3 regions of the Sorangium sp. So ce296 genome follow, and region 3 is predicted to be linked to each of the others. Evidence: riboswitches for the same ligand, from Rfam matches in the RefSeq annotation. Region 3 holds a riboswitch; each other region holds the start of a gene.
What was found. A riboswitch is a leader RNA that binds a small molecule or an ion and turns the genes downstream of it on or off. The one in region 3 is predicted to bind cobalamin.

Region 1: linked by a shared signal. The riboswitch ahead of WME98_RS31120 (TonB-dependent receptor) and the one ahead of WME98_RS48305 (TonB-dependent receptor plug domain-containing protein) in region 3 are both predicted to bind cobalamin.
Region 2: linked by a shared signal. The riboswitch ahead of WME98_RS25915 (energy-coupling factor ABC transporter permease) and the one ahead of WME98_RS48305 (TonB-dependent receptor plug domain-containing protein) in region 3 are both predicted to bind cobalamin.

What each region holds. Positions count from the first base shown of each region.
Region 1 covers NZ_CP150325.1:8,425,552-8,435,392, reverse strand. The annotation lists gene WME98_RS31130 (hypothetical protein) at 1-71, opposite strand, end outside; gene WME98_RS31125 (N-6 DNA methylase) at 77-2,932, opposite strand; gene WME98_RS31120 (TonB-dependent receptor) at 3,072-5,195, opposite strand; cobalamin riboswitch at 5,429-5,636, opposite strand; gene typA (translational GTPase TypA) at 5,834-7,720, shown strand; gene WME98_RS31110 (hypothetical protein) at 7,822-8,349, shown strand; gene WME98_RS31105 (LysR family transcriptional regulator) at 8,362-9,276, opposite strand; gene WME98_RS31100 (haloacid dehalogenase type II) at 9,522-9,841, shown strand, end outside.
Region 2 covers NZ_CP150325.1:6,943,244-6,953,084, reverse strand. The annotation lists gene WME98_RS25930 (tetratricopeptide repeat protein) at 1-1,085, opposite strand, end outside; gene WME98_RS25925 (3-hydroxyacyl-CoA dehydrogenase family protein) at 1,320-2,210, shown strand; gene WME98_RS25920 (enoyl-CoA hydratase/isomerase family protein) at 2,743-3,564, shown strand; cobalamin riboswitch at 4,777-4,980, shown strand; gene WME98_RS25915 (energy-coupling factor ABC transporter permease) at 5,058-5,792, shown strand; gene WME98_RS25910 (hypothetical protein) at 5,789-6,091, shown strand; gene WME98_RS25905 (CbiQ family ECF transporter T component) at 6,081-6,830, shown strand; gene WME98_RS25900 (energy-coupling factor ABC transporter ATP-binding protein) at 6,827-7,663, shown strand; gene WME98_RS25895 (CbiX/SirB N-terminal domain-containing protein) at 7,639-8,826, shown strand; gene WME98_RS25890 (TetR family transcriptional regulator) at 8,960-9,646, shown strand; gene WME98_RS25885 (ABC transporter ATP-binding protein) at 9,643-9,841, shown strand, end outside.
Region 3 covers NZ_CP150325.1:13,076,679-13,086,519, forward strand. The annotation lists gene WME98_RS48285 (ABC transporter substrate-binding protein) at 1-828, opposite strand, end outside; gene WME98_RS48290 (ABC transporter ATP-binding protein) at 825-1,616, opposite strand; gene WME98_RS48295 (FecCD family ABC transporter permease) at 1,609-2,670, opposite strand; gene WME98_RS48300 (YncE family protein) at 2,701-3,948, opposite strand; gene WME98_RS48305 (TonB-dependent receptor plug domain-containing protein) at 3,942-6,014, opposite strand; cobalamin riboswitch at 6,171-6,396, opposite strand; gene dhbC (isochorismate synthase DhbC) at 7,062-8,318, shown strand; gene WME98_RS48315 ((2,3-dihydroxybenzoyl)adenylate synthase) at 8,318-9,841, shown strand, end outside.

The sequences.
Region 1 (9,841 bases), 4.7 Mb from region 3:
ATCCGCATGCAGAGGTTCGGGATCGCGCCGACCTCGCCCCTGCCCTCGACGATGCAGACGAGGCGCTTCATGAGGCTCAGAGCTGGACGCTCTCGGGCTCTTCCCCCTCGATTCGCAGCGGCTCGGAGCGCATCAGCTCGGCGACGGAGAACAGCCCCTGTCGTACGACCTCACGCTGCGCCGAGGAGAGCGGACCGATCTGCGTCACGCCGTCACGATACGAGCACACGAGGATCTCCTCCTCGCGCGCGGCGTCGAGCAGATCGGCGCTATGTGTCGTGATCAGCAGGGAGCCCCTGGTCGACGCGTCCTTGAGCACGTCGAAAAGCAGCTGGGCCGCTCCGACGTGGATCGCGACCTCAGGCTCCTCAATGATCAGGAGCTCGTCTCCGGTCATCTGCTGAGCTGCGACGAGGATGCCGAGCGCACGCAGGGCGCCCTCCGACATCTCGCTCGCCGAGAACCGCGCCACATGTCCTCCAGGCTGGTGCTGCTCAAATTTGAGGAGCAGGAACCGGTCGAACGCCTCCACGGAGACGCGCAAGAGCCCCGGGACGATCCGCTGCATGGCGGCGAGGACGCGCGCCTGTCCTTCGGCGTCGAGGCTCCGGAAAGCCACGGCGATGTTGCTCCCCGACTCGTCCAGGCGGGTGAACTCGGTCGCGAGCTGCGGCTGACGCATGACCTCGGCGTTCAGCCGGATCCGCGTGACGTTCCGGAGCGCTGTGACCCTGGCGATGTCGAAGAGCTGGCGCGCGAACACCATGGCGCTCGCGGTCTCGCTGGGGGCGCTCCCGTTCGAGAACACGCGCCTCTCCCCTCCGATCTCCACCTCCAGCCCCTCGGGCGTCCGCTCCACCCAGCTCACCGGGGCGCCTCGGACGAAGAGCTCGATGGTCTCGCTGCGGAACGCCCAGGCTCCGTTGCCCTTCGCGCGGACCGTGAACTGGTGACGCAGGTAGTCGGTCTCGAGGGCAACGCGCGACATCGCGGCGCGGATGTCGACCACAACGTCGGCCTGCTCGTCCTCCTCCGGCTGCCAGCGCCTGATGCCGGCGATGCCGCCGCGCCGCTCGACCGCGGTCGCGGCGTCGATCGCGACCTCGCTCGCAAACACGAGCGCATCGGCGAAATTGGACTTGCCGCTGCCGTTCGGGCCGACGAGCACCGTGAAGGGCGCCAGATCGACGCTGGCCTCCGCGATGCTCCGGTAGTTCCTGAGCTCGACGCGCCTCCACATCTGCGCCGGCGCTTCGCCGATTGTGGGAGCGCCGGCGTCGACATACCGGCGCACTGCGAGGCTGAACCCGCTCGTCGCGATCTCGTCGACGTCGACGAGCCGCGCATACCCAGGAACGTCGCTGGCCGCTCGGAAAGCTTCCGCGATCCTGGCCACGTCCTCGGGCCCGAGCCGGTTCTTCACGCGCCCCTCCTGGAACCCTCGCGAGGCATCGATGAAGAGCACCTCTCGCTTCCTCGACGCCGGTTTGACGCGGCTCAAGAGGAGGATCACCGTGGGCCCCCGCGTGGACGGGAGCAGGTTGGCAGGCAGCCCGATCACCGCGTCGAACAGGCCATCCTCCAGCATTCTCCTTCGGATCTCCCCCTCCAATCCTCCCCGAAACAGCATGCCTTCGGGCGCCAGCATCGCCATCCGCCCGGTAGGATGGAGGCTGGCGAGCATGTGCTGTAGGAACGCGAAGTCACCGCGGTTCCTGGGAGGTACCCCGTATCGAAAACGATGATGGGAATCGTGCTCCGCCATGTCATGCCCCCACCACGTCAGCCCGAACGGCGGAACGCAGAGGACGCGGTCATGACGCACGAGATGGCCACCCTCGGTGCTACGCGGCTCGCGGAGCGTGTCCCCCTTCTCGATCTGCGCGTTCGGCAGCCCGTTCAGGAGCATGTTGATCCTGGCGAGCGTCCAGGCATCGACGCTCTTCTCCTGACCATGGATCGAGAGGCTCCGCCTATCTCCACCGCGGCGCTCGACGTATGTGGCGCACGCGACCAGCAAGGTGCCGGAGCCGCACGCCGGATCGTGGATACGCATCCCCTCGGAAGGATCGAGCAGCTCCGCCATGAGTTCCGCGACCGTGGCGGGTGCAAGGGGCTCACCGCTGCGCTTGCCTTCCCCGAGGGCCATCTCCTCCAGGAACAGGATGAAGGCGCTCCCCAGCGTGTCGGGCGCGGCCAGATCCCCGTCACGAAGCGGCAGTCCCGAGAAGATCCGGACGAGCTCGTGGAGGAGAGGAGCACGCTCCGCGCGGTCCCCGAAGCGTCGCTCATCCGTGAAATCGACCGAGGAAAGCACGCCATCGAGAGCGGGGTTGAGCTCCTCGATCGCCGCGCAGGCGACGTTCAACGCCACATCGACCATCGTCGGAGCGGCCTCGATCCTCGCCCATCGCGCCCGAGCAGGTACCGAGATGTCGTACGTGGAGGGATCCGCGTCGTTCAGACGCTTCAGGAGGAGCAGGACGGCGATGACCGTCCGATGCTGCCCGCTTTGGCCATGCGTGTGCCGAAGAAGCCTGGCAGCCTCGAGGAGGCAGCTCACGAGCCGTTCCTTCGTCAGTCGACCCTCACGCGCCTCGCTCCCAGGGCCGAGCCTGGCCGCTGCGCCCCCCCGCGTCCCCGTGGCGCCGCGCGCCGCGATCTCCGGCGAGGGCTCCTCGAGCACACGCTCGATGAAGGCAGCCTTGTCACGCCCGCGCGCGTCGAGGCCAAGCGCACGGCACAGCTCTCTCAGCTGATCGATGCGCAAAACGCGCAGCAGCTCATGGAGCTGCAGCCCCGGCGTCGAGAGGATCGCGTCGAGGATCGCCGCCTTCTTCCGCCGGTCGGGCAGGTCGACGCCGAAGCGATCGGCCAGGGCGGCGAGATCTGCCCGGGAGAGCAGCTGCAGGACGTCGTGGGGCGTCGGCATGGCTGCGCGAACGATACACGCGCGCTCCGCGGGTCGCGAGCCTGCCTCCTTCCGCCGCCGCCCCCACCAACATCATGCCCCAGCCTCGCGCACGCCGCGGTCACGCGCTGGGTCACGGGCTAGAGCGCAGCGTCCCCCCTCACTCCCAGTACAGCGTCGCCCGCCCGATCGCCGTGAACGGCCACCCCGGCGAGTAGTGGATCCCCGTGACCGCGGCCGGCTCGTACGGCAGCCTCGAGTCGCTCGCGAACTGCACCTCGCGCCACGTCGCGTCGAAGAGGTTCTGGATGTCCACGGCCGCCTCGACGTTCCTCCACCGGAGCCCCGCGTTCGCGTCGACCACCGTGAACCCCTCGGCGGTGAGCGACTCGTCCTCGGTCGCGGGCCGCGCGCCGATCGCCTTCACCCGGAGCGCCGCGAATGGCGTGAGCGCGCCGAACGCCCTGCGCACCCCGATGCCCGCGGTCAGCGTCCGCGTCGGCGCGAGCGCGACCGCGCTCCCGTTGCCGGCGTTCGCGCGGAAGCGCGCGCGGGTGAAGGTCGCGTCCACGTCGGCGAAGAGCCAGCTCCCGAGCCGGTAGCGCGCGCTGATCTCGATCCCGTAGCGCCGCGTCTCCCCCGACGCCTCGGTCTCGCCGGCGTCGCCGCTCCAGACCAGCTCGGAGTCGAGGTCGAGCAGGAACCCGGCCGCGCTCAGCGAGAGGCCGCGCACGGGCGCGACCCTCGCGCCGACCTCGTAGCCCTTCGCCGGGGTGATCAGCGTCGCCGCCCCCCGGCCCAGCACCGCGCCCCGCGCGTCGTTCGAGTGGAAGCCGCGCCCGTAGTGGGCGAAGAGATCGAGCCCGCCCACCGGCGAGACGACCGCCGAGAGCTTCGGGAGCAGCTGCATCTGCCCCCGCGCGCCGCTCGACCGGTTCCCCGTCCCCTCGAGGTCCTCGCGCAGATCGTCCACGTTGACGTCGATCCACTGCCCGCGCACGCCGAGCACGAGGCGGAGCCAGCGCCGGAGCCGGGCGTCCTGCTCGACGTACACGCCGATCTGGCCCTCGTCGACGTGGGTCCGATCCCGCTCCTCGAGCCGCTCGCGCGCCTCGTCGTGGTGGAGCGACTTGTCGATCGCGTCCGCGCGGATCTGCGCGCCGAGCGAGGTCGTGAACCTCGCCCCGCGGTGCTCGATCTGCTTGCGGAACCGGAGATCGGCGCCCAGCACGGTGCGGTCGTCGTTCTGCTCGATCGCATCGCCGTGCACCGGATCCTCGGCGAAGAACGTGAAGTTCGAGTACAGCGTGAAGCGATAGCGCAGGAGGTAAGCCATCGCGCTCAGGTCGGCGTCCCGCCACGCGGTCGACGCGGAGACCGACGCCATGTGCCGCGAGGTCGCCCCGCCCTCGGTCGGATCGACCGCGCCGAAGTGGTCGATGCACGGCTGTCCGAAAGCGGACGGCGGCGGGTTCAGGCCGCCCTGCTCCCCCTCGCCGCACACGGCGCGCGCCGGGATCTGGCCGGAGCCGTACCAGGTCGAGCCGTAGGACATCCACGTCGCCTGGACCTTGCCGGTGCTGCCGAGGTCGCGCGTCGCCCTCAGGAACACGTTGAAGCGCTTGAGCCGCTCCGGGCTCTGGAACGGCCCGTCGTTCCGGTAGACCTCCGCCGCGGCCACCGCGCGCCAGTCGTCGCCGAGCTCCGGCGAGGCGATCACGAGGCCGCGCAGGATGCCGTACTGCCCCACGCTGAGCTGCGCGGAGCTCTCGTCGAGCTTCTCGGCGAAGCGGAGGTTGACGGCGCCCGCCGTGCCGAAATCGCCGATGCTCGCGTAGTAGGGCCCCTTGTAGCCGTCGAGCCCGACCACGAGCTCCGGGATCATGAAGTAGAGGTCGGTGAAGCCGTGCCCGTGGCCGTGGCTGACCAGGTTGACGGGCACCCCGTCGACGAAGAACGCGACGTCCGTCCCGTGGTCGGCGTCGAAGCCGCGCAGGAAGTACTGGTTCGCCTTGCCGCCGCCGGCGTGCTGCACGGCGAAGAGCCCGGGGACCGACTCGAGGAGATCGCCCGGCCGGAGCCTCGGCCGGAGCTCGAGCTCGCGGTGCCCGACCGAGACGCGCGAGGCGGCCTCGCTCCCCGGCTTCTCCGCGTGCACCGTGACCTCGATGGGCTCTCCCTGGGCCCGCGCTGGCCGCGCGGCGGACAGCAGGATCGCCAGGGCGGCGATCCGAGGGAGTCGATGGCGGTGTCCGTGGCCCTTCGTGACGTTCTCGCGCAGCATTCATGTCCTCCTTCGCGCAATCGCGCGGAGCGGCGCCGGGCCGCTCGCATCGAGCTCCACGAGGAGGAAAAAGGCCGCCCACGGCGCGACGCCCTGGACCGACCTCTCGCCCCCGCGGGCGACCAGAAGGCAACGCGGGGGCGGCTCGGGATCCGGGACGTGCGCAGGGCTGCACCGGCTCGGACCTCGCCGCCTCCCTCGAGGCTCCCAGGTCGAACCGGCGTCGGATGTGTCCCCGTCGCCGGGCGCGGGCAGGTCTTCGGGCTCGCGAGCGCTCCGGCCGGGCCGGCTTCCTACTGTCCACCGCTTCCCAGCCCTCATCGGGCCAGTGCATGGGGTGGAGGTCGTTCTCGCTTACCGCTGCGGGGCAGCCCCGGAATCTCACCGGGTTCCCTATTCAGCCTGAGCGAGCGCCCAGGCACCAGCGCGGCGCGCACCCTAGGAGGATGCGCCTCCGGCTGTCAATCGCTCCCGCTCACCTCGCCCGCTCCGCGCGCGTCCCTCGCCACGCGCCCGACTCGCGCGGGCTCCTGTCCGCCTCGCGCCCGCCCGCGCCCGCTTCACGCGCGCGCCACCTGAACGCGAGCGCTCGCCGCGCGACGTCCGGGTGCAGGCCGAACGTTCGGGCTCTGGCGAGGATGGGCTCGCTCCTCCGTGGGTCGCGTGCTACACGGCCGCCGCCGTATATGCCGCGTAACGACCTCCGCAACATCGCCATCGTCGCCCACGTCGACCACGGGAAGACGACCCTCGTCGATCACATGCTCCGCCAGTCGGGCGCCTTCCGAGAGAACGAGGTCGTGGCCGAGCGGGTCATGGACTCGAACGACCTCGAGCGGGAGCGCGGCATCACCATCCTCGCGAAGAACACCAGCATCCGGTACCGCGGGGTCAAGATCAACATCGTCGACACGCCCGGCCACTCCGACTTCGGCGGCGAGGTCGAGCGCACCCTGATGATGGCCGACGGGGCGCTGCTCCTCGTCGACGCCGCCGAGGGCCCGCTGCCGCAGACGCGGTTCGTGCTCTCGAAGTGCCTCCAGCGCGGCTTCCCGGTCATCGTGGTCATCAACAAGATCGACCGGAGCGACGCGCGCGCCCACGAGGTGCTCTCCGAGGTGTTCGACCTCTTCTGCGACCTCGAGGCGAGCGACGCGCAGATGGACTTCTCGACGCTCTACGCGATCGCGAAGTTCGGCCAGGCCAAGCGCGAGCTCGAGCACGAGGCCAAGGACCTGGAGCCGCTCTTCGAGACCATCCTCGAGCGCGTGCCCGGCCCCTCCGGCGACCCCGACGGGCCGCTCCAGGTCATCGTCTGCAACACGACCCACGACGACTACGTGGGCCGGCTCGCGGTCGGCCGCGTGGTCCGGGGCACCGCCCGGTCCGGCGCCGACGTCGCGCTCCTCGGCGAGGGCGGCCAGTCGCGCGGCTACGTGAAGATGCTCTACGCCTACGAGGGGCTGAAGCGGGTCCCGGTCGAGAGCGCCGCCGCGGGCGAGGTGATCGCCATCGCGGGGCTCGATTCGGTCACGATCGGCGACACGATCGCGGACCCGGCGACCCCCGAGGCGCTGCCGCGGATCGTGGTCGAGGAGCCGACGATCAAGATGAGGATCGGCGTCAACACGTCGACGTTCGCCGGCAAGAGCAAGCAGTCGAAGTACCTGACGAGCCGTCACCTGAAGGAGCGGCTCGAGCGCGAGGCGATGAAGAACCTCGCGATCCGGGTGGAGCCGACCGAGGTGCCCGACACGTTCGTGGTGCTCGGCCGCGGCGAGCTCCAGCTCGCGATCCTCGTGGAGACGATGCGGCGCGAGGGGTACGAGATGCAGCTCTCGAACCCCGAGGTCGTGACGCGCGAGATCAACGGCGAGGTGATGGAGCCGATCGAGCTCGTGGTCGTCGACGTGCCCGACACCTACGTCGGCGTGGTGACCGAGCGCCTCAGCACCCGGCGCGGCCGGATGGTGAAGATGACGAACCCCGGCTTCGGGCGCGCCCGCCTCGAGTTCCGGGTGCCGTCGCGCGGGCTCATCGGCTTCCGGGGCGAGTTCCTGACGGCGACGCGCGGGACGGGCCTGCTCAACACGATGTTCGACGGCTGGGCGCCCTGGGGCGGCCCGATGATGCGCCGCCCGACCGGCGCCATCGTCGCCGATCGCGCCGGCGTGGCGACCCCGTACGCGCTGCACCACCTCCAGCCGCGCGGCATGTTCTTCATCGTCCCCGGCGTCGAGGTCTACGAGGGGATGATCATCGGCGAGCACAACCGGCCGAACGACACCGACGTCAACGTGATCAAGGAGAAGAAGCTGTCGAACGTGCGCAACCACGGCAAGGACGAGAACGTCCTCCTGGCCAGCCCGCGGCTGCTCACGATCGAGACGGCGATGGAGTGGATCGACGGCGACGAGCTCGTCGAGGTCACGCCCGACGCGGTGCGCGTCCGCAAGAAGGTGCTCGCGTGCAACCGCCGGGAGCGCCGCGAGGACGCGATCGAGCAGGCGCAGGCCGTGGAGTGAGCGGCGACGGCGCCCGGCGAGCGCGCGCCAGGCGAGCGCGCGCCCGGCGAGCGACCCCCGCCCCTGCCCGCGCCGGCGTGGACCGGTGTAGACTCCCGGGCATGAGAACGACGCTGCATTCGGCGCTCCTCGCCTCGCTCATCGCGCTCGCGGGGGCGAGCGCTTGCGGCGGGGCCGTCGTGGTCGACGGCGCCCCGGGGGACGACGACGGCTCCGGGGGCGCCGGCTCGAGCGCGACGTCGAGCGGGCGCGCGAGCGTCGGCGCGGGCCCGCAGTCGTCGAGCTCCAGCGCGGCGGGCTCGGGCGGCGGAGCGCGGGCCTCGTGCGATTTCTTCTGCGCCCTCTTCGACGGCACCGCCTGCCCGGACCCCGGCTGTCGCGACGCCTGCGACGAGCTGCTCTCTGTGCCGCGCCCTTGCAACGACCTGACCGCGCCGTTCTTCGACTGCATGGGCAGGATGGTCCAGATCCCGTCGGTCACGCGCTGCGAGCAGATCTCGGCGTGGCTCGATCCGCTGTTCGCGTGCATGCCGTCCAGCGACCCGGCGTGCGACCCCGACTTCATTTACGTGGACTGCGCGCCGTTTTACGAAGATCAGCGGGCCTGCCAGCTCAGCGAGGGCCGGTAGCGGCGGGGCGCGTCACCGGCCGGGGCGCGGCCGCGCGTCTGGCCGGAGGGCGCCTCGCAGCGGCCCGAGGGCGTCGGTGACGAACGCGACGAGCGCCTTCACGCGCGGCACCCCGCGCGTGTCGCGGTGCACCCCGAGCCAGAGCGCGCGCTCGGGCGGCGGCGACGGCGGCGAGAGCAGGCGCAGGCCCGCCGTCGCGTCGCCCAGGTAGCGCGGCAGGCAGACGAGCCCGACCCCGGCGGCCCCCATCGTCGCCTGGGCCTCGCGGCCGTTGGTGCGGGCGGCGACGCGGGCCTTCGCGGCGACGGCGCGCAGCCACGCGAGGTCGGCGACCGCCGGCGGATCGTCGCTCATCGTGACGAGGGCGTGGCCCTCGCACTGCCGGTCGAAGTCCGGCGGGCCGCGCTCGGCGAGGTAGGCCTCCGACGCGTAGAGGCCGAACCCGATGCGCGCGACCTCGCGCTGGAAGACCTCGCGGTGCTCGAACGCGGCGGGGCGAAAGGCGATGTCCGCCTCCCGCCGCGGGAGGCTCAGCCAGCGCGCGTCCGCGACGAGCTCGACGGAGATGCCGGGGTGACGCGCGAGGAACGGGGCGAGCAGCGGCCCGAGGACGCGGGCGGCGAGCCATTCGGACGCGGTGACGCGGAGGTGGCCTGCCAGGCCGGCGTCGCGTCCGGCGGCGGCGCGCTCGGCGGCGAGCGCGCCCTGCTCCATGCGCTCGGCGTGGCCGAGCACGCTCTCGCCCGCGGTCGAGAGCGCGAACCCCGACGGCGAGCGCCGGAAGAGCTTCGCCCCGAGGCGCCGCTCGAACGCGTCGATGCGCCGCCCCACGGTCGGCTGGGTGACCTTCAGCGCGCGCGCGGCGGCCGAGAGGGTGCCGTGCCGGGCGACGGCGAGGAAATAGCGCAGATCGTCCCAGTCGAGCATGGTCTTCGCGCGGGGCGCTGCTGCGCGAGAGCGCCCCGCGCCATGCACAGATGCATGACGAGTATACGGCGATGGCGGATGTCCGGGCAACGGCGGAGGGTGCATGCTCTCTCCACGCATTCGCGCGATCGTCTCTGGCGCAGCGCTCGCGTTTCTTTGCGTGAGCTCTCTTCGTGACGCTGCGCGCGCCTCGCACGCTCGCGCGTCCTACCCACTCCATGTCGGATGACCCGATCGAGGCCAGCATGCATTCGAGTCGTCGTACGTTTCTCCATCGCGTGGCCGGGACGGCCGCGACAGGCCTGCTGGGCTCGGCCCCGCCGGCCGTGACCGCCTCGTGCGCCGCGGAGCGCGGGCCCGCGCCGGGCCGGAAGATCAAGGCCATCGCCTTCGACGCCTTTCCGATCTTCGATCCGCGGCCGATCGCCGCGCTGGCGGAGGAGCTCTGTCCGGGCAAGGGCGCCGCGCTGAGCGACGCCTGGCGCACCCGTCAATTCGAGTACACGTGGCTCCGGGTCGCGGCCCGCGAGTACGCCGATTTCTGGCAGGTGACGGCGGACGCGCT
Region 2 (9,841 bases), 6.1 Mb from region 3:
TCGGGGCCGTCGGGCAGGGCACGCTGCGCGTCCGTGAGGATGGTCGTGAGCCGCGGCTTGTCGCCGCGCTGCTCCAGGACCTCGCGGTAGAAGTTGAGCATCCCGGCGTGCGCCGCGTCGGCGCGCCGCACGCGGTCGAAATAGGGCTCGGCCGCCTGGGGCTGGCCGCGCATGCGCCAGTGGACCATGGCGATCTGCACGAGCATGCCGAGCTCCTCGCCGGGCTTCACGCCGCCGCTGCGGAGCTGGTCCTCGTACAGCGCGACCAGGCGATCCCAGTCGCCCGCGGCGGAGTACGCCTCGGCCAGGAACGAGAGCGCCTCGGGCTGGCCCGGCGAGAGGTCGAGCACCTCCTCGTAGGCCGCGACCGCGCGGGCCGGGTCGCTCAGGTGGGTCTTGATCGTGCGCGCCGCGCGGAGGCCCGCCGCGACGCGGTCCTCCTTGGCCTGGGCCTCGGCCTTGACGAGCGACTGGACGCGGACGACGGCCTCCCAGTCGCCGGCGGCGGCGAAGGCGATCTCCGCGAGGTTGGCGGCGCGGCGGTTCTTCGGGTCGAGCTTGAGGGCGAGATCGATGAGCTCGGTCACCTTCTCGCCGAGCTCGGCGCGGCCGTAGCGGTAGGCGATGTCGGCCGCGCTCGTGGTGAGCGCGCTCTTGAAGGCGCCGTCCGTCGCGGCCTCGGCCTCGGCCACGTAGCGGTCCACGAGGTCGCGCCACCGCTCGCGCTTCGAGGCGTCGGTCTCGAGGGCCTCGGCGGCGTCGTCGTCGTCGGGGCGCAGCTCGAGCAGCCGCTTGTAGGCGGCCGTCGCGCGGTCCACGTCGATGAGCTCCTCGTGGTAGACGCGGGCGAGCTCCGCCTGCATCGCGCCCTCGACCGGGCTGCCGGCGGCGAGCGCGATCTCCAGCTCGAGCAGGCGGGCGACGGCCTGCCACTCGCGCCGCTGCTCGTGCCGCGCGCGGGCGGCGCCGAGCAGGCGCTCGACGTCCCCGGCGCCCGCGCCGTTGTTCGGAGCGGTCACGGCCTCCGCGAGCTCGTTCCAGGCCGCCTCGTTTTCGGGCTCATCCTGCAGGCGCCCAAGGGCCATCCGAATCGTCTCAACGCTCATCGTCTCTCCGCGGACCTCGCGAGATCGGTCCGGTCCGTTCACGGGCCGGGCGAAGATAGCCGGGCGGCCGCCGCGGTTTCAAGGTTCCTCGCCCCCGCGGGTCGGGAAGCGCGGGCGGAGCTTTCGCGTGCTTCTGCTGCGGGGACGGCCAGCGGGCGGGCCGTCGGCATGGGCGGTTCACCGCGCCCTCGGCTTCGGGTATCAACCGCGGCCATGGAAGCTACGACGATCAAGCGCTTCGGGGTGATCGGCGCGGGCCAGATGGGGCGAGGCATCGCCCAGGTCGCCGCGGCCGCGGGCCTCGAGGTGGTCCTGTGCGACGTCTCGAGGGCGCTGGCGGAGTCGGGCAAGGCCCAGATCGCCGCCATCCTCGCGAAGCTGGTGGAGAAGGGCAAGCTGGCCGCCGAGGCGCGGGAGGCGCTCCTCGGCCGCGTGGCGGTCGCGGACGGCATCGCCGGCCTGTCGGGGGTCGACCTGGCCGTCGAGGCGGTGACCGAGAACTTCGAGGTGAAGAGCGGGATCTTCAAGCTCGCGGACGCGGCGATGCCGAAGGGGGCGATCCTGGCGTCGAACACGTCGTCGATCTCGATCACGCGGCTCGCGGCGGTGACCGGCCGGCCTGAGCTGGTCATCGGTATGCACTTCATGAACCCGGTGCCGCTGATGAAGCTTGTCGAGCTCGTCCGGGGGGTGCAGACGTCGGACGCGACGTACGAGGCCGTCCGGGCGCTCGCGGTGGGGCTCGGCAAGACGGTGATCACCTCGAAGGACCAGCCGGGGTTCATCGTGAACCGGATGCTGATCCCGTTCCTGAACGAGGCGTGCTTCGCGCTCCAGGAGGGGCTGTCCACGCCGGAGGACATCGACGCGGGGGCGCGGCTCGGGCTGAACCACCCGATGGGGCCGCTGGAGCTCGCGGACCTGATCGGGCTGGACACGGTGCTCTCGATCGCGGAGGTGCTGCACCGGGAGTTCGGGGACTCGAAGTACCGGGCGCCCACGCTGCTGCGGAACCTGGTGGCGGCGGGGTGGTACGGGAAGAAGAGCGGGCGGGGGTTCTACGTGTACGACGAGAAGGGGCAGAAGACGGGGCGGGCGGTGTAGTGGAGGGGGGCGCGGCTGCGACGGAGCCAGCGGAGGAGGGGGTGCCGCGCGGGGGGCCGGCGGGGGCCCCTCCCACAAACTCGCGCCTTTTGGGGGGCTATTGCCGTGGGAATGGGTGGGTCGGTCCCGGAGGGCGTCGCAAGGAGCACGCCGGCGCTCGGGTTTGTGGGGCCCTACCCCGCCGGCCCCCCGCGCGGCACCCCCTCCTCCGCTGGCTCTCTCCAGGGCGGGACGGGGGTGGATGGCGGGGCTGCGCTGCGGTTCGGAAGACGGCCTGTCTGCGCGACTCCCCTCGATAGCGCGCGGGCCGTGCGCACTTATCAAAGTGACGAATAGGCGCCAGCGCAGGGCGCTTGCTGGGGCCGCTCGAGACTCGGAGTTCGTTCCATATTCCAGAACGGGCGCGTGACTTCCGCTGGAAATCGCTCGTTCGTCGGCTCAGCACAGTGGGCCCAGGCGGGCACGAAATGCCCCCTTCCCCGGCGCACGGCGCGCGCTTCCCCCCGGCGCCGGGCGCTGCTAACCACCGGTCATGACCGCTCAAGAACAGCAGCCGGGGGTCCCTGCTCGCGGTGCGCTCCAGCTCGTCGCCGTCGAGCGCGCGGGCCACGTCGCCACCGTGACCATCCAGCGGCCCGACAAGCTCAACGCCCTGAACCCCGCCGTCCTCGGCGACCTCACCGCGGCCTTCCACGACCTCCTCGCGCAGGGCAGCGAGGTGCGCGCGGCCGTGCTCACCGGCGCCGGCAAGGCGTTCGTTGCCGGCGCCGATATCGCGGAGATGGCCGCCATGAACAGCATCGCCGCGAAGCGGTTCGCCGAAGCAGGCCACCGCCTCGCCGACCTCATCGAGACCGCCCCGTTCCCCGTGATCGCCGCGGTCAACGGCTTCGCGCTGGGCGGCGGCTGCGAGCTCGCCCTCGCCTGCGACTTCATCTACGCCGCGGAAGGCGCCAAGCTCGGCCAGCCCGAGGTGAACCTGGGCGTCATCCCCGGGTTCGGCGGCACCCAGCGGCTGCTGCGGCGGGTCGGCCCCGGCCGCGCGCGCGAGCTCATCTATTCAGGCGACATGATCACCGCCGAGCAGGCGCTCTCGATCGGCCTCGTCAACGCCGTCTTCCCGGCGGCCGAGCTCCTCGCGCGCGCCCGCGAGACCGCCCTCAAAATCGCCTCGCGCGGGCCGCTCGCCGTCGCCGCCGCCAAGCGCGTCCTGCTGCGCGGCGAGAGCCTCGACCTCACCGCCGCCAACGAGCTGGAAGCCCAGGCCTTTGCCGCGCTCTTCGGCAGCGAGGACCAACAGCTCGGAATGAAAGCGTTCCTGGCGAAATCGAAGGCCACGTTCACAGGAAAGTGAGTTTTCGAACAGCGCGCCAGGAGACCCCAAAAAAAGACCGCGTGTCATGCTGGAGGGGGGCCAGACATGACCGCGGTAGGGAAACCGCAGCGGCGCGGAGAACGTCCGCTGCGGTGCTCGAGATAGCCCGCACGCGCTCCGGGCCGGGGGGGGAAACCGCGCCGGTGCGCATGCGGTGATCGGAGTGTGGCACCCGGAAGCAGGTTGTCGATAACAAAGTGCAACCGCTGCACGCGGATGAGCGAATTGCTACCGGCACGATGACAGCCAGGTGACAGCGCAGCGCGCACATCGCCGATTTTCGCGAATGCGCGTTCGAGCCGGGCATACCCGCGCCGGAGCAGCGTCCGGCGGAGTCGCTCGCCGCGCCCTCGAAAAGAGAACACGAGAGCCCGCCGCCGTTCACGCCAGGCTCCGCGACGAAGCGAGCCTGGCACGGAACACTCGCTCACAAGTAAAGAGCCAGGACGAACAAAGCACACTGCAGCGAGAAAATCACCGGAACGTGCGCAGCACGCGCGGGGCGGCGCACGCTCCGAGCGGGCCCCCGGGGAGCGAGCGGCGATCCCGGGATGAACAAGTAAAGAGACTTTAACCACAGAAGCACATCGCTTGCAGCTTTTTCGAGGAAGCTTGTCCGCGTGCGTCTCGGTCAATTTCGCGGAAGCCACGTTGCCCCCGGAGGGCGCGAGCGCGCGCAGCGCAGCCTGTCGGCTCGACAGGACGGCACCACACGCGGTGGACATCGCGGCAGCGGCTGACCGGCCGCTCGCAATGCCGTGAGGCCGGGCGCGGTACAGCGCGCCCCTCCGCCGCGCCGGACCTCCGGACGCCGGGAGCGCTCGGCGGCCCGCGACGCGCTGGACGGCCCGCGGCGGAAGCCCGCGCGCGCGGCTCATCACGGAGCTCGTTCCGGCGTGAGACGCGCCAGCGCGCGCCGCCGGACGGCCGCCGCGAACGCGCCAGCGCGCGCCGCCAGACGACCGCCGCGAACGCGCCGGCGCGCGCCGCCAGACGGCCGCCGCGAACACGCCGGCGCGCGCCGCCAGACGGCCGCCGCGAACACGCCAGCGCGTGCCGCCAGACGGCCGCCGCGAACACGCCAGCGCGCGCCGCGGCCGCGGGGCAGCCGCCGCAGGGCGAGCGCCTGCCCCGCGGCCGCGGCGCGACGTCCTTGACGCCGGGCGCGAAACGGGACTACCGAGCATCCATCTGACAATCCACACCTCGGGTGCCCTCTGGGCATAACAGGGAAGCCGGTGCGAAACCGGCGCGGTACCGCCACCGTGAGTGGGGAGCCGCCTCCAAAGACCACTGGGCCTCTGATGAGGCCTGGGAAGGTGGACGCGGCGCTGGGAGCCCGAAAGGCCCCCTGAACCCATCAGCCGGGAGACCTACCCGAGCCCCCCACGAGGTGCAGCTTGCGCACGTCTTCGTGGCGTTCGGGTGCGGACTTCACCCGGAGCGCCGAAATCGGTCTTCACGGCCGCGCTGTGTCCATCGCCGCCGTGCTCCTCGCGACGCTGCTCGCGCCCCGGCCCGCGGCCGCGATGCACCTCGCGGAAGGCGTCCTGCCGCTCGGCTGGTGCGCGGTCTGGAACGCGCTCGCCCTTCCCTTCGTCGCCGTCGCCCTCCACCTGCTCCGGCGCCGCACCCGGGACGACGCCTTCTACAAGCCGTTCGTCGGCCTCGTCGCCGCCGCCGTCTTCGCGATCTCGTGCATGCCCGTGCCGGTGCCGACCGCAGGGACCTGCTCCCACCCGTGCGGCACCGGGCTCGCCGCGGTGCTCATCGGTCCCTGGATGACCGTCCTCGTCACCGTGGTGGCGCTCCTCATCCAGGCCCTCTTCCTCGCGCACGGCGGGCTCACCACGCTCGGCGCCGACGTCGCGTCGATGGGCATCGCGGGCGCGTTCACCGGATACCTCGTCTTCCGGCTCGCGCGGCGCTGCGGCGCGAGCCTCTGGGTCGCGGGGTTCCTGGCCGGCGTGACGTCCGACTGGGCCACGTACGCGACCACGGCCCTCGAGCTCGCGCTCGGGCTCGCGGGCGACGGGTCGGTGGGATCCATGTTCACCGGCGTCGCCCTGGCCTTCGTCCCCACCCAGCTGCCGCTCGGTTTGCTCGAGGGTGCCATGACCGCGGGAGCGCTCGTCTTCCTGCGCGCCCGGCGGCCCGACATCCTCGAGCGGCTCCAGGTCGTCCCGCTCCCCGCGGGGGCGTCGTGACGCGGCGGGCCGCGCAGCGCGCGCTGCTGGCCGCCGCCGCGCTCTGGCTCGCCGCGTGCGGCGACGCCTCGTGGGACGGGGTCGACGAGGCCGTCGTCCGCCGCGTCGCCGAGGACGCCGGCCGCCACGACACGGGGCCGCTGTTCGCGGGCCTCGAGGGCGACCTCCTGCTCTTCGCCTTCCTCTGGGCAGGGCTCCTCTCCGGCTTCGCCCTGGGCTACTTCTCGCGCGTGCTCTTCGTGGAGCGCGCCGGCCAGCCCGCCGGCAAGCCCGGCGGCGACGGGCTCCGTGCGGATTGACCCCCCCGCGCGGCTCCGCGACGTGGATCCCCGGCTCCGCCTCGGGGCCGCCGTGGCCGCGTGCTGCGTCGCCGCGGGCGCGCGCTCGCCCTGGACGCCGGCCGCGCTGCTCGCCGTCGCGTGCGCGGCCCTCGCCCTCCAGGGCGTGACCGCCGGCGCCATCCTGCGCGCCTTCGCGCCCGCCGCGTGGCTCGGAGGGGTCGCCGCGGCCCTCGCGCTCGCGCTCACCCCGGGCGAGCCGCTCCTCGCGGGCGCGCCGTTCCCGCTCGACGCGATCGCGCGCGACGGCGCCCGCCGCGCCGCGGCCATCGCCGCGCGCGTCCTCGCGGCCGCCGCGGTGCTCCGGTGGCTCTCGAGCGCCGCCGCGCCGGCCGAGATCGAGGCGGCGCTCGCCGGGCTCGGCGCGCCCGCGGCCCTCGTCGAGCTGCTCGCGCTCGCGCGGCGCTTCGCCGGCGTGCTCCAGCGCGCCGCCGACAGCGCGTGGAGCGCCGCCGCGCTCCGCGGCGGGTTCGCGCGCCCGGGCGCCGCCGCGCGCTCGGCCGGCGCCGTCGCGGGCGTCGTGGCGCTCCGGACCCTGGAGCGCTCCGAGCACGCCGCCGTCGCCATGCAGCTCCGCGGCTACCGGGGGGAGCTCCCCGTCGCCGACCGCCGGCCGAGCGCGCCCGCCGCGAACCTCGCGTTCGCCGCCGTCGCCCTCGCGGCCCTCGGCCTCAGCGTCGCCGCCGGAGCGGCGGGATGAGCGCGATCGCCCTCCGCGCGCCCAGGGTGGGCTACCGCGGCGCCGAGCCCGCGCTGCGCGACGTGCGCCTCGACGTCGCCGAGGGCGAGTCCGTGGCGGTGCTCGGCGGCAACGGCGCCGGCAAGACCGCGCTGCTCCGGACGCTCGTCGGGCTCCTCCCCGCGCCCGGCGGCAGCGTCGAGATCTCCGGCCGCCGCGTGGGCTCGCCCTCGGACGCCGTGGCCGCGGGCGCCGCGCTCGTGCTCCAGGACCCGGACGACCAGTTGCTCGGCGCGACGCTCCTCGACGACGTCCTGTTCGGCCCGCGGAACCTGGGCCTGCCCGCGCCCGAGGCGCGGCGCCGCGCCGAGGCGGCGCTCTCGGCCGTGCAGATCGCGCACCTCGCCGGCCGCGCGATCGAGGCGCTGAGCTTCGGCGAGCGCAAGCGCGCGTGCATCGCCGGGATGCTCGCGATGCAGCCGCGCGTGCTGCTGCTCGACGAGCCGACCGCGGGGCTCGACCCGGAGGGCGAGCTCTCCCTGTGCCGGACGCTGCGCGCGCTCTCGGAGCAGCAGGGGACCACGCTGGTCGCCGCGACGCACGCGGTCGACCTCGTGCCGCTGTTCGCGACGCGCGCGGTGCTGCTCGGCGACGGGCAGGTGCTCGCGGACGGGCCGCCGCGGGAGGTGTTCGCGGCCGGCGAGCTCCTCGCGCGGGCGCGGCTCAGGCGGCCGTGGGTCGCGGAGCTCTGGACCCGGCTGGGCCCGGCCGAGCCGCTCGACCCGCGGGGCCGCGCAATGCTCCCGCTCACCCTGGAGGAGGCGCTCGCATGCATGACGAAGGGCTCCTGCTGATCGGCCACGGCAGCCGCGACGCCGCGTCGAACGCCGAGTTCGAGGCGCTCGTCGCCGATTACGGCGCGTCGCGGCCCGGGCTCGTGGTGCAGCACGGCTACATCGAGCTCGCGACGCCGTACCTCGCCGACGCGCTCGCGGCGCTCGCGGCGCGGGTGTCGCGGGTGGCGGTCGTGCCGCTGTTCCTGTTCGCGGCCGGGCACGTGAAGAACGACATCCCCCTGGCGCTCGAGCAGGCGCGGGCGGCGCACCCGGGCGTGCGCTTCTCGGCGGCGCGGCACCTCGGCGTGCACCCGGCGCTCGCGGAGCTCGCGTTCGAGCGCGCCGCGTCCGCGCTGCCGGACGACCCGGCGGCGCGCGCCCGGACGGCGCTCGTCGTGGTGGGGCGCGGGTCCAGCGACCCGGACGCGAACGGCGATTTCTGCAAGATGACGCGCCTCATCGGCGAGGGCCGGGGGCTGCTCCTGGTCGAGCCGACCTTCATCGGCGTCACGCGGCCCTCGGTGGAGGAGACGCTGGAGCGCGTCGCGCGCCAGCGGCCCGAGCGCGTCGTCGTCCTCCCCTACTTCCTCTTCGCCGGCCGGCTCATGACGAAGCTCGCCGAGCAGGTCGACCGCTTCGCGTCGACGTACCCGTGGATCCGCGCGTCGCTCGCGCCCCACCTCGGCCGGTCGAGCGCGCTGTCGGGGCTGATCGACGAGCGCGCGCGCCAGGCGCTCGCCGGCGAGGCTCCCCTCCCCTGCGACACGTGCATGTACCGCACGGCCCTGCCGGGGCTCGCCCGGGAGGTCGGCGGGCTCAAGGCGATGCTCTACAGCGTGCGCCACACGCTCACGCACACGCAGGCGTCGAACCACCCGCACGCCCACCGCCCGCTGCGCAAGCACGTGCTCGTCTGCGGCAACGCCGACTGCGTGGACCGCGGCAGCCTGGCGCTGCTCGAGTCGCTGCGCCGCGGCGTGAAGCAGGCCGGCCAGCAGCAGCAGATCCGCGTGACGAGGACGTCGTGCATGGGGCGCTGCGGCGAGGGGCCGACGGTCGCCGTCTACCCGGACGGCGTGTGGTACCGCGGCGTCCGCGAGGAGGACGCGAAGGACCTCGTGGAGGAGCACCTGCTCGGCGACCGGCTGGTGGCGCGGCTCGTCGACGACATCATGCAGTGAGGCGCGGCGCCCGGAGCCGCGCTCGAGCGTGGATCCCTGACGCGCGGAGATAGCCCTCCCGTGGCCCTGCCCGGTCCCACGTCGAGGCGTCGCCCGATTTGACTCATTTGTCTGAATGAGTCATATCGGTTCTGTGCCCGCCCGCCGCCCCGAAAAGCCCCGCGACCCTGCCCGTCGCACCAGGATCCTCGAGGCCGCCAGGCGCCTCTTCGCCGAGCGCGGCTTCAAGGGCGTGAACCTCGACGCCGTCGCCGCCGAGGCCGGCTGCGCGAAGGGCGCGCTCTACCTGGAGTTCGCCGACAAGGAGGCCCTCCTGCGCGAGGTGGTCGAGCAGGCCTTCGCCGCGATCCGCGCCCGCTTCGCCGCCGAGGTGATGGGCCTCGACTCGCCGCTCGATCGCCTCGTCGCGACCCTCCGCTTCGCCTACCGCCAGCAGGCCGCGGAGCCGCTCTTCGGCAAGCTCCTCCGCGAGGACCCCGACCTCCGCGCGCTCCGCCTGCAGGACGACGCCGCGAGCGCCGCCGCCGCGAAGGCGCAGGTCGCCCAGATCGTCGGCTGGGTCGACGAGGGCATCGCGCGCGGCGAGATCCGGCCCGACGTCGATCGCGACGCGATCCCCTTCGTGCTCGGCGTGCTGCGCTTCGCGCCCCAGCACCTCGGGCTGGTCACGTCGTTCGGCTCCTTCGCCGGCGAGCGCGCGCTCGACGCGATCGCCGACATCTTCCGCGCGGGCCTCGCGGCGCGCCCCGCGGCGGCCTCCACGACCACGGTCTCCACGACACACCGCGCGACCGCATCGCGCGCAGGGAGAGAGCGATGAACCAGGCGATCGAGGTGAACGCGCTCGGCAAGCGCTTCGGGAAGGTCACGGCCGTGGACGGCGTGAGCTTCACCGTCGCGCCGGGCGAGATCTTCGGCTTCATGGGGCACAACGGCGCCGGCAAGACGACCACGCTGCGCATGCTCCTCGGCCTGACCCGGCCGACCTCGGGGTCCGCGCGCGTGCTCGGGCGCG
Region 3 (9,841 bases):
GCGGAGCCGGTCAAGGCCAGCCTGCCCGCACAGGGTCGCTCGCATTCCTGCGTTCGTCACCAGGACATCGGGGTCGATCGCGAGGACCTCCTCCGCCGTGTACTCCGGCCAGTCGCGGTGCGCGCCGGCGGCCGCGTCGGAGAGCCCCGCCGACACGAGGACGTCATGGTAGCTCGTGCCCGCGGTGCCGCCGAAGAGGCGGCCGCCGTAGCCGCTCACGTACATGCCACGACGGCGCCGTGGCGGCTGGATGTCGGCGGCCACCGCCGCCATGCCCTCCGCGAGCGCCGTCGCGAGCCACCGGCCGCGCTCCGGGTGGCCGACCAGCGCCGCGACCTCGCGCACGTTCGGGAGGAGCGTCGCGAGCCCGCGCATCGGGCCGAGATCGTAGACGGTCAGGCCCGCCTCGCGCAGGCGCGCGATGCGGCGCGGGTCCCCGTAACCATTGAGGAGGACGAGATCGGGTTGCAACGCGAGGAGCGCCTCGATATCGGCGATGTCCTCGATGACGGCCTTGCCAGCGTAGCGGTAGCCGCGCGGCGAGCGGCGCGCTCCGTACCCGGTGAGCGCGACGACGCGGTCGGGCTCGCAGAGCTCGAGGAGCAGCGCGTCCGCGACCGTGCTCGCCGACGCGATCCGGCGGAAGTCGCGGAGCGCGACGGCGGCTCCCGTAGCGTCCTCGAGCGCGGCCGGGCGCTCGTCCGCGGCGGCGCCCTCCCGTCCGGGAGCCGGCCGCTGGTCCGCGGAGCGCGGCAGCGCGGCCGCGGCCACCGACAGCGCGAGCGCGCCGGTGAGCGCGCCGTAGTTGATCCAGGCGAGCGCGCTCATGAAGTCGCTCCCTCGCAGCGGGGCTCGTCCTCCATGGGCAGCCGGAAGCCGAGCGCGCCGCCGGGGACGAGCCGCACGCCGTAGATCGACTCCACGACGCCCGGCTTGACGACGTCACGCGTCGCCCCCTGCTGGCGGAGCCGCCCGCGCTCGATGAGCACGGCGCTGTCGGTCCAGTCGAGCGCCTCCGCGAGGGGATGGAGCACAACGACGATGCAGTATCCGTCCGCCGCGAGACGCTGGAGCAGCGCGTAGAGGCGGAGGGCGTGCCCGACGTCGAGCGCCGAGGTGGGCTCGTCGAGCAGGAGAATCCTGGCCTCCGTCGCGATCGCCCGCGCGAGGAGCGCGCGCTGCCGCTCGCCCTGCGACAGCGTGGGAAAGGGGCGGGAGGCGAGCGGCGCGGTGTCCGTCAGCCGCAAGGCGCGCTCGACCGCCTGCCCGTCGGCTGCGGTAGCGCGCACGCGCCCGACGTGGTGCGCATACCGGCCCTGCGCCACGACGCTCTCGACCGTGAGCGCGGAGCGGAGCTCGGACTGCTGGGGGACGTACGCCGCGAGCCGGGCTCGCTCATGCGCGCGGAGGTCGCGCGCGCCACGCGCGTTCAGCCGGATGTCCCCGTCGAAGGGCACGACGCCGGCGAGCGCCTTGAGGAGGGAGGACTTGCCCGCCCCGTTCGGCCCGAGCACGGCGAGCACGCCGCCGAAGGGCGCCGTGAACGACACGTCGTCGACGACGACCCGCCCCCCGCGACGGACGCGCAGCCCGGATACGCCGACGGCTTCAGGCACGCTCCGCCTCCCGCTGCGAGCGCGCGAGCAGCACCAAAAACGCCGGCGCGCCGATGAGCCCGGTGATGACGCCGAGCGGCACCTCCCCGCGCGCGGGCAAGAGGCGCGCGGCGAGATCGCACGCGGCGACGAAGACGGCGCCGCCCAGCGCCGCGACGGGGATCAAGCGCCGATGGTCGACGCCCAGCAGCGGCCTCAGCGCGTGCGGCACGAGCAGCCCCACGAAGGCGACGTTGCCCCCGAGCGCGACCGCGCCGGCGGTGAGCACCGCGATCCAGAGGATGCAGAAGCGGCGCACCAGGGGCACGTCCACGCCCAGCGAGGCCGCTTCCTCCTCCCCGGAGAGGAGCAGATCGAGGGGCTTTCCCCAGAACCACGCGGCCACGACGCCGGTGAGCACGAGCGGCGCGGCCAGTCCGACGTGCCGTGGGCTCGTGCCCGACAGGCCGCCGAGCGCGAAGGCGACGACGGCGCGGCCGAGCTCCCATCGCTCCTGCGCGAGGCTCGTGGCGAGGCTCCCGAGGCTGAGGAACAGCGAGGAGAGGAGGAACCCGACGAGGAGGATGCTCAGGAGATCTCCCGGCGCGCGCACCAGCACGAGCACGAGCCCCAGGCTGACGAGCGCCCCGGCGAGGCACCCGGCCGGGAGCACCATCTCCGGGGGCAGCCCGCGGATCCCGCGCTCGGCGACGGCGAGCTCCACGACGAGGAGGGCGATCTTGCCGCCCAGCGCCGCGCCCGCGGTCGTGCCGAGCACCGAGGGCTCGGCGAGCGGGTTCCGGAAGAGGCCCTGCACCACGACGCCCCCGACCGCGAGCGCGGCGCCGACGAGCAGCGCCGCCCCGAGGCGCGCGGCGCGCAGCGTCAGCAGGGTCGCCCGCAGGCTCGCGTCGGAGAGGCTCGCCGCGCCGAGCGCGAGCGAGGCCGCGACGACCGCCGCGAGCAGGGCGAGCAGGACCGCGTACGCGACGAGCGCGCGGCGTCCCGGACGCGGCGTCGCCGGCTCGTCCAGCGCGCGCGCGGCGCCCTCGGCGCCGACTCCCTGGATGGTCATCTCACCCGCCCTCGCCCTTGATACGCCCCATCAGAGGCCGCCGATGGATCGCGGCGGGAGCCCGACCTCGGTGTCGACGGTCACGTCCTCCAGCGGCTCGAGCGCGCCGTTCGCCGTCGCCTTCCAGCGCCGGAGCTTGTTCCTCTCCGCGTCGCTCAGCAGGCAGACGTCGCCGCAGCCGGGCGCGCAGTGTATGCCGCCGAAGACGAAGGGCTGGCGCGCCTCGCCGAGCGGCGTGATATCGCCGCTGTCCACGTTCACCGAGAAGACCCGGTCGCCGGCGGACGCGTTGCCCCCGTACGCCGTCGCGAGGAGGACGTCCTCCGACGCGAAGGCGAGCGAGGGCTGGATCCCAGCGTCCAGCTCCTCGGCCACGCCGAGCCGCTCGATCTCCTCGGGCGGCGACGTGCGAGCGTCGTAGATCACGATATCGCTGGTCGCCGGATCGTACTTCATCGCGTCCGCGTCGAAGCGGCTCGAGCAGGCGACGGCCAGTCGGGTCCCGGAGGGTGACACGGCGACGCGCCCGCAACCGTAGAGCCCCTGGATGTCGACCGTCCACGTGACGGCGTTCTGCTCCGGCGAGACGCCCACGAGGCGCCCCTCGCCCACCTCCGAGAAATCTTCCGCCAGCCGGCCGAGCGACACGACCACGTCGTCGCCGACGCGCGCCATCCCCGACGGACGCGGCAGGAGCCCCGCTTTCTCCTCCGGCAGGGCGATGCGCCCCTCGATAGCGTACTTGCGGGTGTCGACGATGAGGAGATCGCTGCCCTCGTCGAAGGGTTCGACGCCTGGGGTGGGGTTGCCCCCGAAGCGTGAGACGAACGCGCGATCCGTGTCCACCTCGATGTAGTCATGAGGGTTGGACTCGAACCCCTGCCCGACCGGGAGCTGCGCGATGACCTCGGCGGTCTCGAGATCCATCCAGGTGATCACGTTCGTGCCATACCGATCGAGCAGGACGACGCGGCCGGACGGCGGCGCCGTCGCCGGGACGTCCACGTCGCCCGACAGCGCGAGGCTGAGTCCCGGCTTCGTCGCGCCGCTCGAAACGAAGGAGGGCGAAAGCGTGGTCCCGTCGAGCTCCGAGATCGCGATGTTCGTCGACTGGTAATCGCTCGTCACGATGACGACGCCGCGCTCGCAGGCGGCCGGCGCGCCCGGATCGCTCCCGCCGCCCGCTTGAACACCGCCCGTCGACGGCGGCGGCAGGTCCACGTCGCAGCCCAGGAATGGGATCGAGATTGCGATCGCGAATCGACGGATCTTCACCATGTGGACTCCAGTGTGAGAAACACGCTCCGCCCGGGGAGCGGATACCCGACGACGTCCGTACGCCGCGCGTCCAGGAGATCCGCGACGCGCGCCCTCGCCGCGAGGTGCCCCCGGAGCCATGTCGCCTCTGCCTCGACGTCGACGGTCGCCTGCTCCGCGATCACGCCGAGGCCGGCAGGGTCGGCGTACCGGCTCGACTGGTAGACGGCCCGGAGCTCGCCGGAGGCGCCCGAGAGCACGGCGCCGTCCGAGGGCTTCCAGTCGGCGCGAAGGCGCGGCGCGACGACGAGGCGAGGGCGAAACGGCAGGACGTCGTTGGCGGTCGTCCGCTGCGGCGTCGTGTCCCGCGGATCGAGGAACGTCGCCGCGACCTCGGCGCGGAGGAACGAGGTCACCTCGATCCCTGTCAACAGCTCCGCGCCCAGCACGCGGGCGCGGTCGACGTTGTACGGGGCCACGTAGCCCTGACCGGAGCGCGCGTACGCGATGAGCCCCGACGAAGCGCGCCCGAACACGAACGCGTCGATGTAGGCGCCTCGGAGCACCGCGCCGCGCCGCGTCTGCGCCCGGATCCCGGCCTCGAGCGTGACGCTGGACTCCGGCTCGAGCTCCGCATTGCCGTGGACGACGCCGGAGATGCCGTACACCTCGCCGAGCGTCGGGACGCGGAGGTAGCGCCCCACGGTCGCGAGCAGCCGAACCCGGCCGCTCCCCGCCTCCACGCCGACACGTCCGGACGGCGCGAGCACGTCGCAGGGGCGGCCCGGGTCCGCGCCGGTGGCGTGGCACTCGCCGCTCCCGAGGGCGCGCAGCGCGAGCCACTCGCCGAGGCGCAGCTCCGCGCTGACGGCGCCTCGCGCCGACGTGCGCCGCGCGCGCGCGAGCGGGATGTCGTCCGGCTCGCGCGAGATGCCCTCGCGCGCGACCGAGAGCATGGGTCGCACCGTGAGGCGATCGGAGAGGTAGAGGGTCGCTCCCAGCGTCTGCTCCAGGCGGCGGCCGGCGAGGCGGAGCTCGCGCGTGAGGAGCGCGAGCTCGAGGAGGGGGTCGTGGAACTCGGACCGCGCCTCGATGAACGAGGTGCGCGCCTCGAGCGTGTGCTGCGCCTCGCCGCCGAACGGAACCCGCGTCACGACGGACGCGAGCGCGCGCCGGGATTCCCCGCGAGCCTGCCGGGAGGGCAAGAGCGCGAGCCGCGGCACGCCCTGCTCGCGATCGAGGCCGTTCGCGATCACGTCGACGGTCGCGCCGTGGCCGAGATCGAAGCGGGCGAGCGCCCAGGCGTCGACGGCGCGCACGTCGGCGTTCTGCCGGCGCCGGACGGTGTCGTCGCTCGCGTCGAAGAGCGTCCCGCGATCGTCGACGAACGCATAGCGGTTCGCCGCGGCCTCGGCGCTCACCCCGACGATCGAGCTCACCGGGCCGGCGCTGACGCCGGCGAACGCCCACCCGCGCCTGGCCCCGAACGAGCCTGCCATGGCGCCCACGCCGGCCGTCGTCCGGGAGGGCCGGCGTGGCTCGAAGAAAATCGCGCCGCCCGGCCCGAGGCGATCGGCCTCGATGGGAGCGTTGCCCCGGTAGATCTCGACGCGCTCGACGAGCCAGAGCGGCACGAGCGAGAGATCCGCGGTCCCCGCGACGTCGTCGTTCAGGCGAACGCCGGCGAGGTACACCGGCGTCTGCGCGGCGGTCGCGCCACGGATCGCGGCGGTCGCCGGCCCGCCGAAGCCGCCCGACTCGGTCACCTGGACGCCCGGCTGCGTGCGGAGCACGTCCGCGGCCTCGAGCCCCGCTCCGGTCAGGCGGTCGCGGGTCAGCACGGATCCCGCGACGGATCGGTCCTTGGGCGGCGCGGGCGCGCGCGCGCGCTCCCCCTCGACGCGCACCTCCAGCGGGGCTGTCGCGACGGCAGCGCGACCGCCGCCCTGCTCGGCCCCTGCCCCGCGCAGCTCTTCCGCGACCGCTGCCGGCGCGGCCGCCAGGGCGCTGCCGGCGGCGAGCACGAGCCAGCGCCCCGCGCCGTCGCTCCGCCGGCGACGCACCACACGCTCAAGGGATTGAACCATTCACGCCCGCCTACCCGCGTCGACCCAGCACTGCTCGGGTGAGCTGAGAGCCGAATCGGGGGGACTGCGGACGGGCTACGGCACCGCGCCTGAGCGAGGTGGTCCAGAGCCTGCGCGCCTTCCCCTCGAAGGCTCAGGTCAGCGCGCGCCGGAGCACCGGCGCGCGCACCGTCGGCAGGTCTTCGGACTCACGGGCGCTGCGGCCGTCGCCGGACGCTTTCCTACTGATCACCGCTTCCCAGGCCGCTCAAGCGCGGCCCAGTGCTCGATGGTGATGGTCGTTCCCGTTCACCGCTGCGGGGGCAGTCCCGGATTCTCACCGGGTTCCCTTTTCAGCTCGCCAGGCGATGGCCAGGCGAACACCGATGGCGGGGCGACTCGTGGCAGATGTCGCATGGATTGTCAACGCGGAAATGGCTGCCGTGCGCAGCCCATTCCCATGCCCACACGGCCCCGGGCCTGCACCAGGAAACCTTGACAGTTCTTATTGAACGTGGCATCAAGCATTTGAAACTGATTTTCCTTATCAGGTTTCTGTAGCGGCCCGCGACTTCACGTCCAGAGCCCGATGAACCGAGCCCACGCGGCTCTCGAAGCCCATCGGAGCTGGATGTGACGACGTGCCCATTTCGACGTTCGGGCCGACTCCGCGCCTCGACGCCCTCGCGGGCGGAGCGCGCATGCCGGCCTTTGGCCGCGCGCCTGCGCGCCGCGGTGGAGCCTCTGCGGCCGAGCCTCCAAGGCGCCCGGCGGCGGGACGGCGCCGGAAGCGCGGCCCTGGAGCCGGTCGATGGGCCAGCGGCGCGCCCCCGGCGCGCTCGCCTCGACGAGCCTGGGCCGCGCTCGCCTCGGTGTCCAGCGCTCCGCAGCTCGGTGCCATGAGACGCGCGGCGCGCCGTGTCCCGGGCGCGCGGGCGGCGCGGGTCACCGCGCGGCCCCGCGCTAGCGCCGGGAGCGCCGCCGCCGTCGCTCGGTGACATCGCCGCTCTCCGGCCCGAGCGCCGCGCCGCGGGTGCCCCCGATTCCACACCTTTCAAGGAGTGTTCGATGAATTCCTTCTCGATGCCGGCTGCCGTCGCTCATCCCTTGTCGAACGCCGGGCAGATCCTCAAGCAATACACCCCCGAATCGGCGTTCTTCTTCGCGTCGCCGACGCGCACGCTCCTCGCGCAGGGCGTGCACGACATGATCCTCGAGACGATCGGCACCGACCGCGGCGAGCGCCTCTCGGACCGCATCACCCGGGTGCTCGCGGCGCAGGGGCGGGCGGGCCACGGCGTCCCCATGGCGGTCGGCGCGGTGCCGTTCAACAGCACCTCGCCCGCGCACCTCATCGTGCCGAAGACGATCCAGAGCGCCGGGCCGCTGAGCTCCGCGGCCGACGCGCTCAGACCCCAGCCGCAGGCTTCCCTCCAGACGCTGCGGAAGGTCCCCGAGCCCCGCGATTACGTGCGCGGCGTCGAGCTGGCCGTGGGCCTGATGCGCAACGAGGCGCTGAGCAAGGTGGTCCTCTCCAGGATGCTGGAGATGACGTTGCGAGAGGCGGTCGACCTCCGCGCCGTCCTGCAGCGCCTCTCGCAGCAGAACCGGAGCGGCTACACCTTCGCCGCCAACCTCTCCGATCCGATGGCGGGCCTGTCCGGCTCGGAGCGCGGCCCGAGCTCGCGGCCGCGGACGCTGATCGGCGCGAGCCCCGAGCTGCTCCTGTCCCGCTCCGGGCTCCGGGTGGTCGCCAACCCGCTGGCCGGCTCCGCGATCCGCAGCCCGGATCCGGACGAGGACCGGCGGCGCGCCATCGCCCTGCTCGCGTCCGAGAAGGACCGGCACGAGCACGCGATCGTGGTCGACGCTGTCGCCGCCGCGCTCCGGCCGTTCTGCAGGCACCTGAGCGTCCCCGAGGAGCCGTCGCTCACGCAGACGGCGAACCTGTGGCACCTGTCCAGCCGGCTCACGGGCGAGCTCCGCGATCTCTCGATCTCCTCGATGAGGCTCGCCGCCGCGCTGCACCCGACCCCCGCGGTGTGCGGATACCCCACCGAGCGCGCCCGCGCCGCCATCGAGGCGCTCGAGCCCTTCGATCGCGGGTTCTTCACGGGCCTCGTGGGCTGGTGCGACGCCGCCGGAGACGGCGAGTGGGCCGTCGTCATCCGCTGCGCCGACGTCGCCGGGCGGGCGCTCCGGCTCTACGCCGGGGCCGGGATCGTCGTCGGCTCCGAAGGCCAGCGCGAGCTCGACGAGACGTCCGCCAAGCTCCGCACGATGCTCAACGCGCTCGGCCTCGACCAGGCGCCGGAGATCGGGTGATGCCCGCGGACGAAGGCCGACAGGCGCTCTCCGGCTGGACCCCTTGGCCGCCCGAGGTGGCCGAGCTCTACCGGCGCGAAGGCTACTGGCGCGGCGAGACGTTCGGGGACCTGCTCCGCGAGCGGGCCGCGCGGCACCCGCATCGGATCGCCCTCGTCGGCGACGATCGCCGGCTGAGCTACGGTGAGCTCGATCGGCGCGCCGACCGCCTCGCCGCGGGCCTCCTGCGCCTCGGGATCCAGCCGCGGGATCGCGTGGTGGTCCAGCTCCCGAACATCGTGGAGTTCTTCGAGGTGTGCTTTGCGCTGTTCCGCCTCGGCGCCCTCCCCGTCCTCGCCCTGCCCGCCCACCGGCGCGCCGAGATCACGTATTTCTGCGAGCACACGGAGGCGGTCGCCTACGTCATCGCCGACCGGGACGGCGGGTTCGATTACCGGGAGCTGGCGAGTCAGGTCCGGCGGGACGTGAAGACCTTGAAGCACGTCCTCGTGGCCGGCCAGCCCGGCGAGCACACCGCGCTCGAGGGCGTGTACGCCGAGCCCGTGGAGCTGCCGAGCCCCGCGGCGGGCGACGTGGCCTTCTTCCAGCTGTCCGGCGGGAGCACCGGAGTGCCCAAGCTGATCCCGCGGACGCACGACGATTATCTCTACAGCGTGCGGGCCAGCGCGGAGATCTGCGCGCTCGACGCGGGCAGCGTGTACCTGGCCGTCCTGCCCGTCGCGCACAATTTCACCCTGAGCTCGCCGGGGAGCCTCGGCGCGCTCTGCGCCGGCGGCCGCGTGGTGCTCAGCCGCCGTCCCAGCCCGGACGAGGCGTTCCCGTGGATCGAGCGGGAGAAGGTCACGATCACCGCGCTCGTGCCGCCGCTCGCCGCGCTGTGGCTGGAGTCGGCCCGGGCGGCGCGGCACGACCTGTCGAGCCTGAAGGTGCTCCAGGTGGGCGGCGCCAAGCTCGCCGCGGAGGTGGCGCGCCGGGTGCGGCCGACGCTGGGCTGCGCCCTGCAACAGGTGTTCGGGATGGCCGAGGGGCTTGTCAACTATACCCGCCTCGACGATCCCGAGGAGATCACGAGTGAGACCCAGGGCCGGCCCATCTCGCCCCACGACGAGGTCCGCGTCGTGGACGACGAGGACCGCGACGTCGGGGACGGGCAGGTCGGTCACCTGCTCACGCGCGGGCCTTACACGATCCGCGGCTATTACAAGGCAGACGCGCACAACGCGAAGGCGTTCACGCGCGACGGCTTCTACCGCACGGGCGATCTCGTGCGGCGCACGCCGTCGGGCTACCTGGTCGTCGAGGGCCGCGCAAAGGACCAGATCAACCGCGGCGGCGAGAAGATCGCGGCCGAGGAGGTCGAGAACCACGTCCTCGCCCACCCGGCGGTGCGCGACGCGGCGCTCGTGGCCATGCCGGACGAGCGGCTCGGCGAGCGGTCGTGCGCGTTCCTCGTGCCTCGCGGGCAGCCGCCGGCCGCGCGCGAGATCAACGCCTTCCTGCGCGAGCGCGGGGTCGCTCCGTAC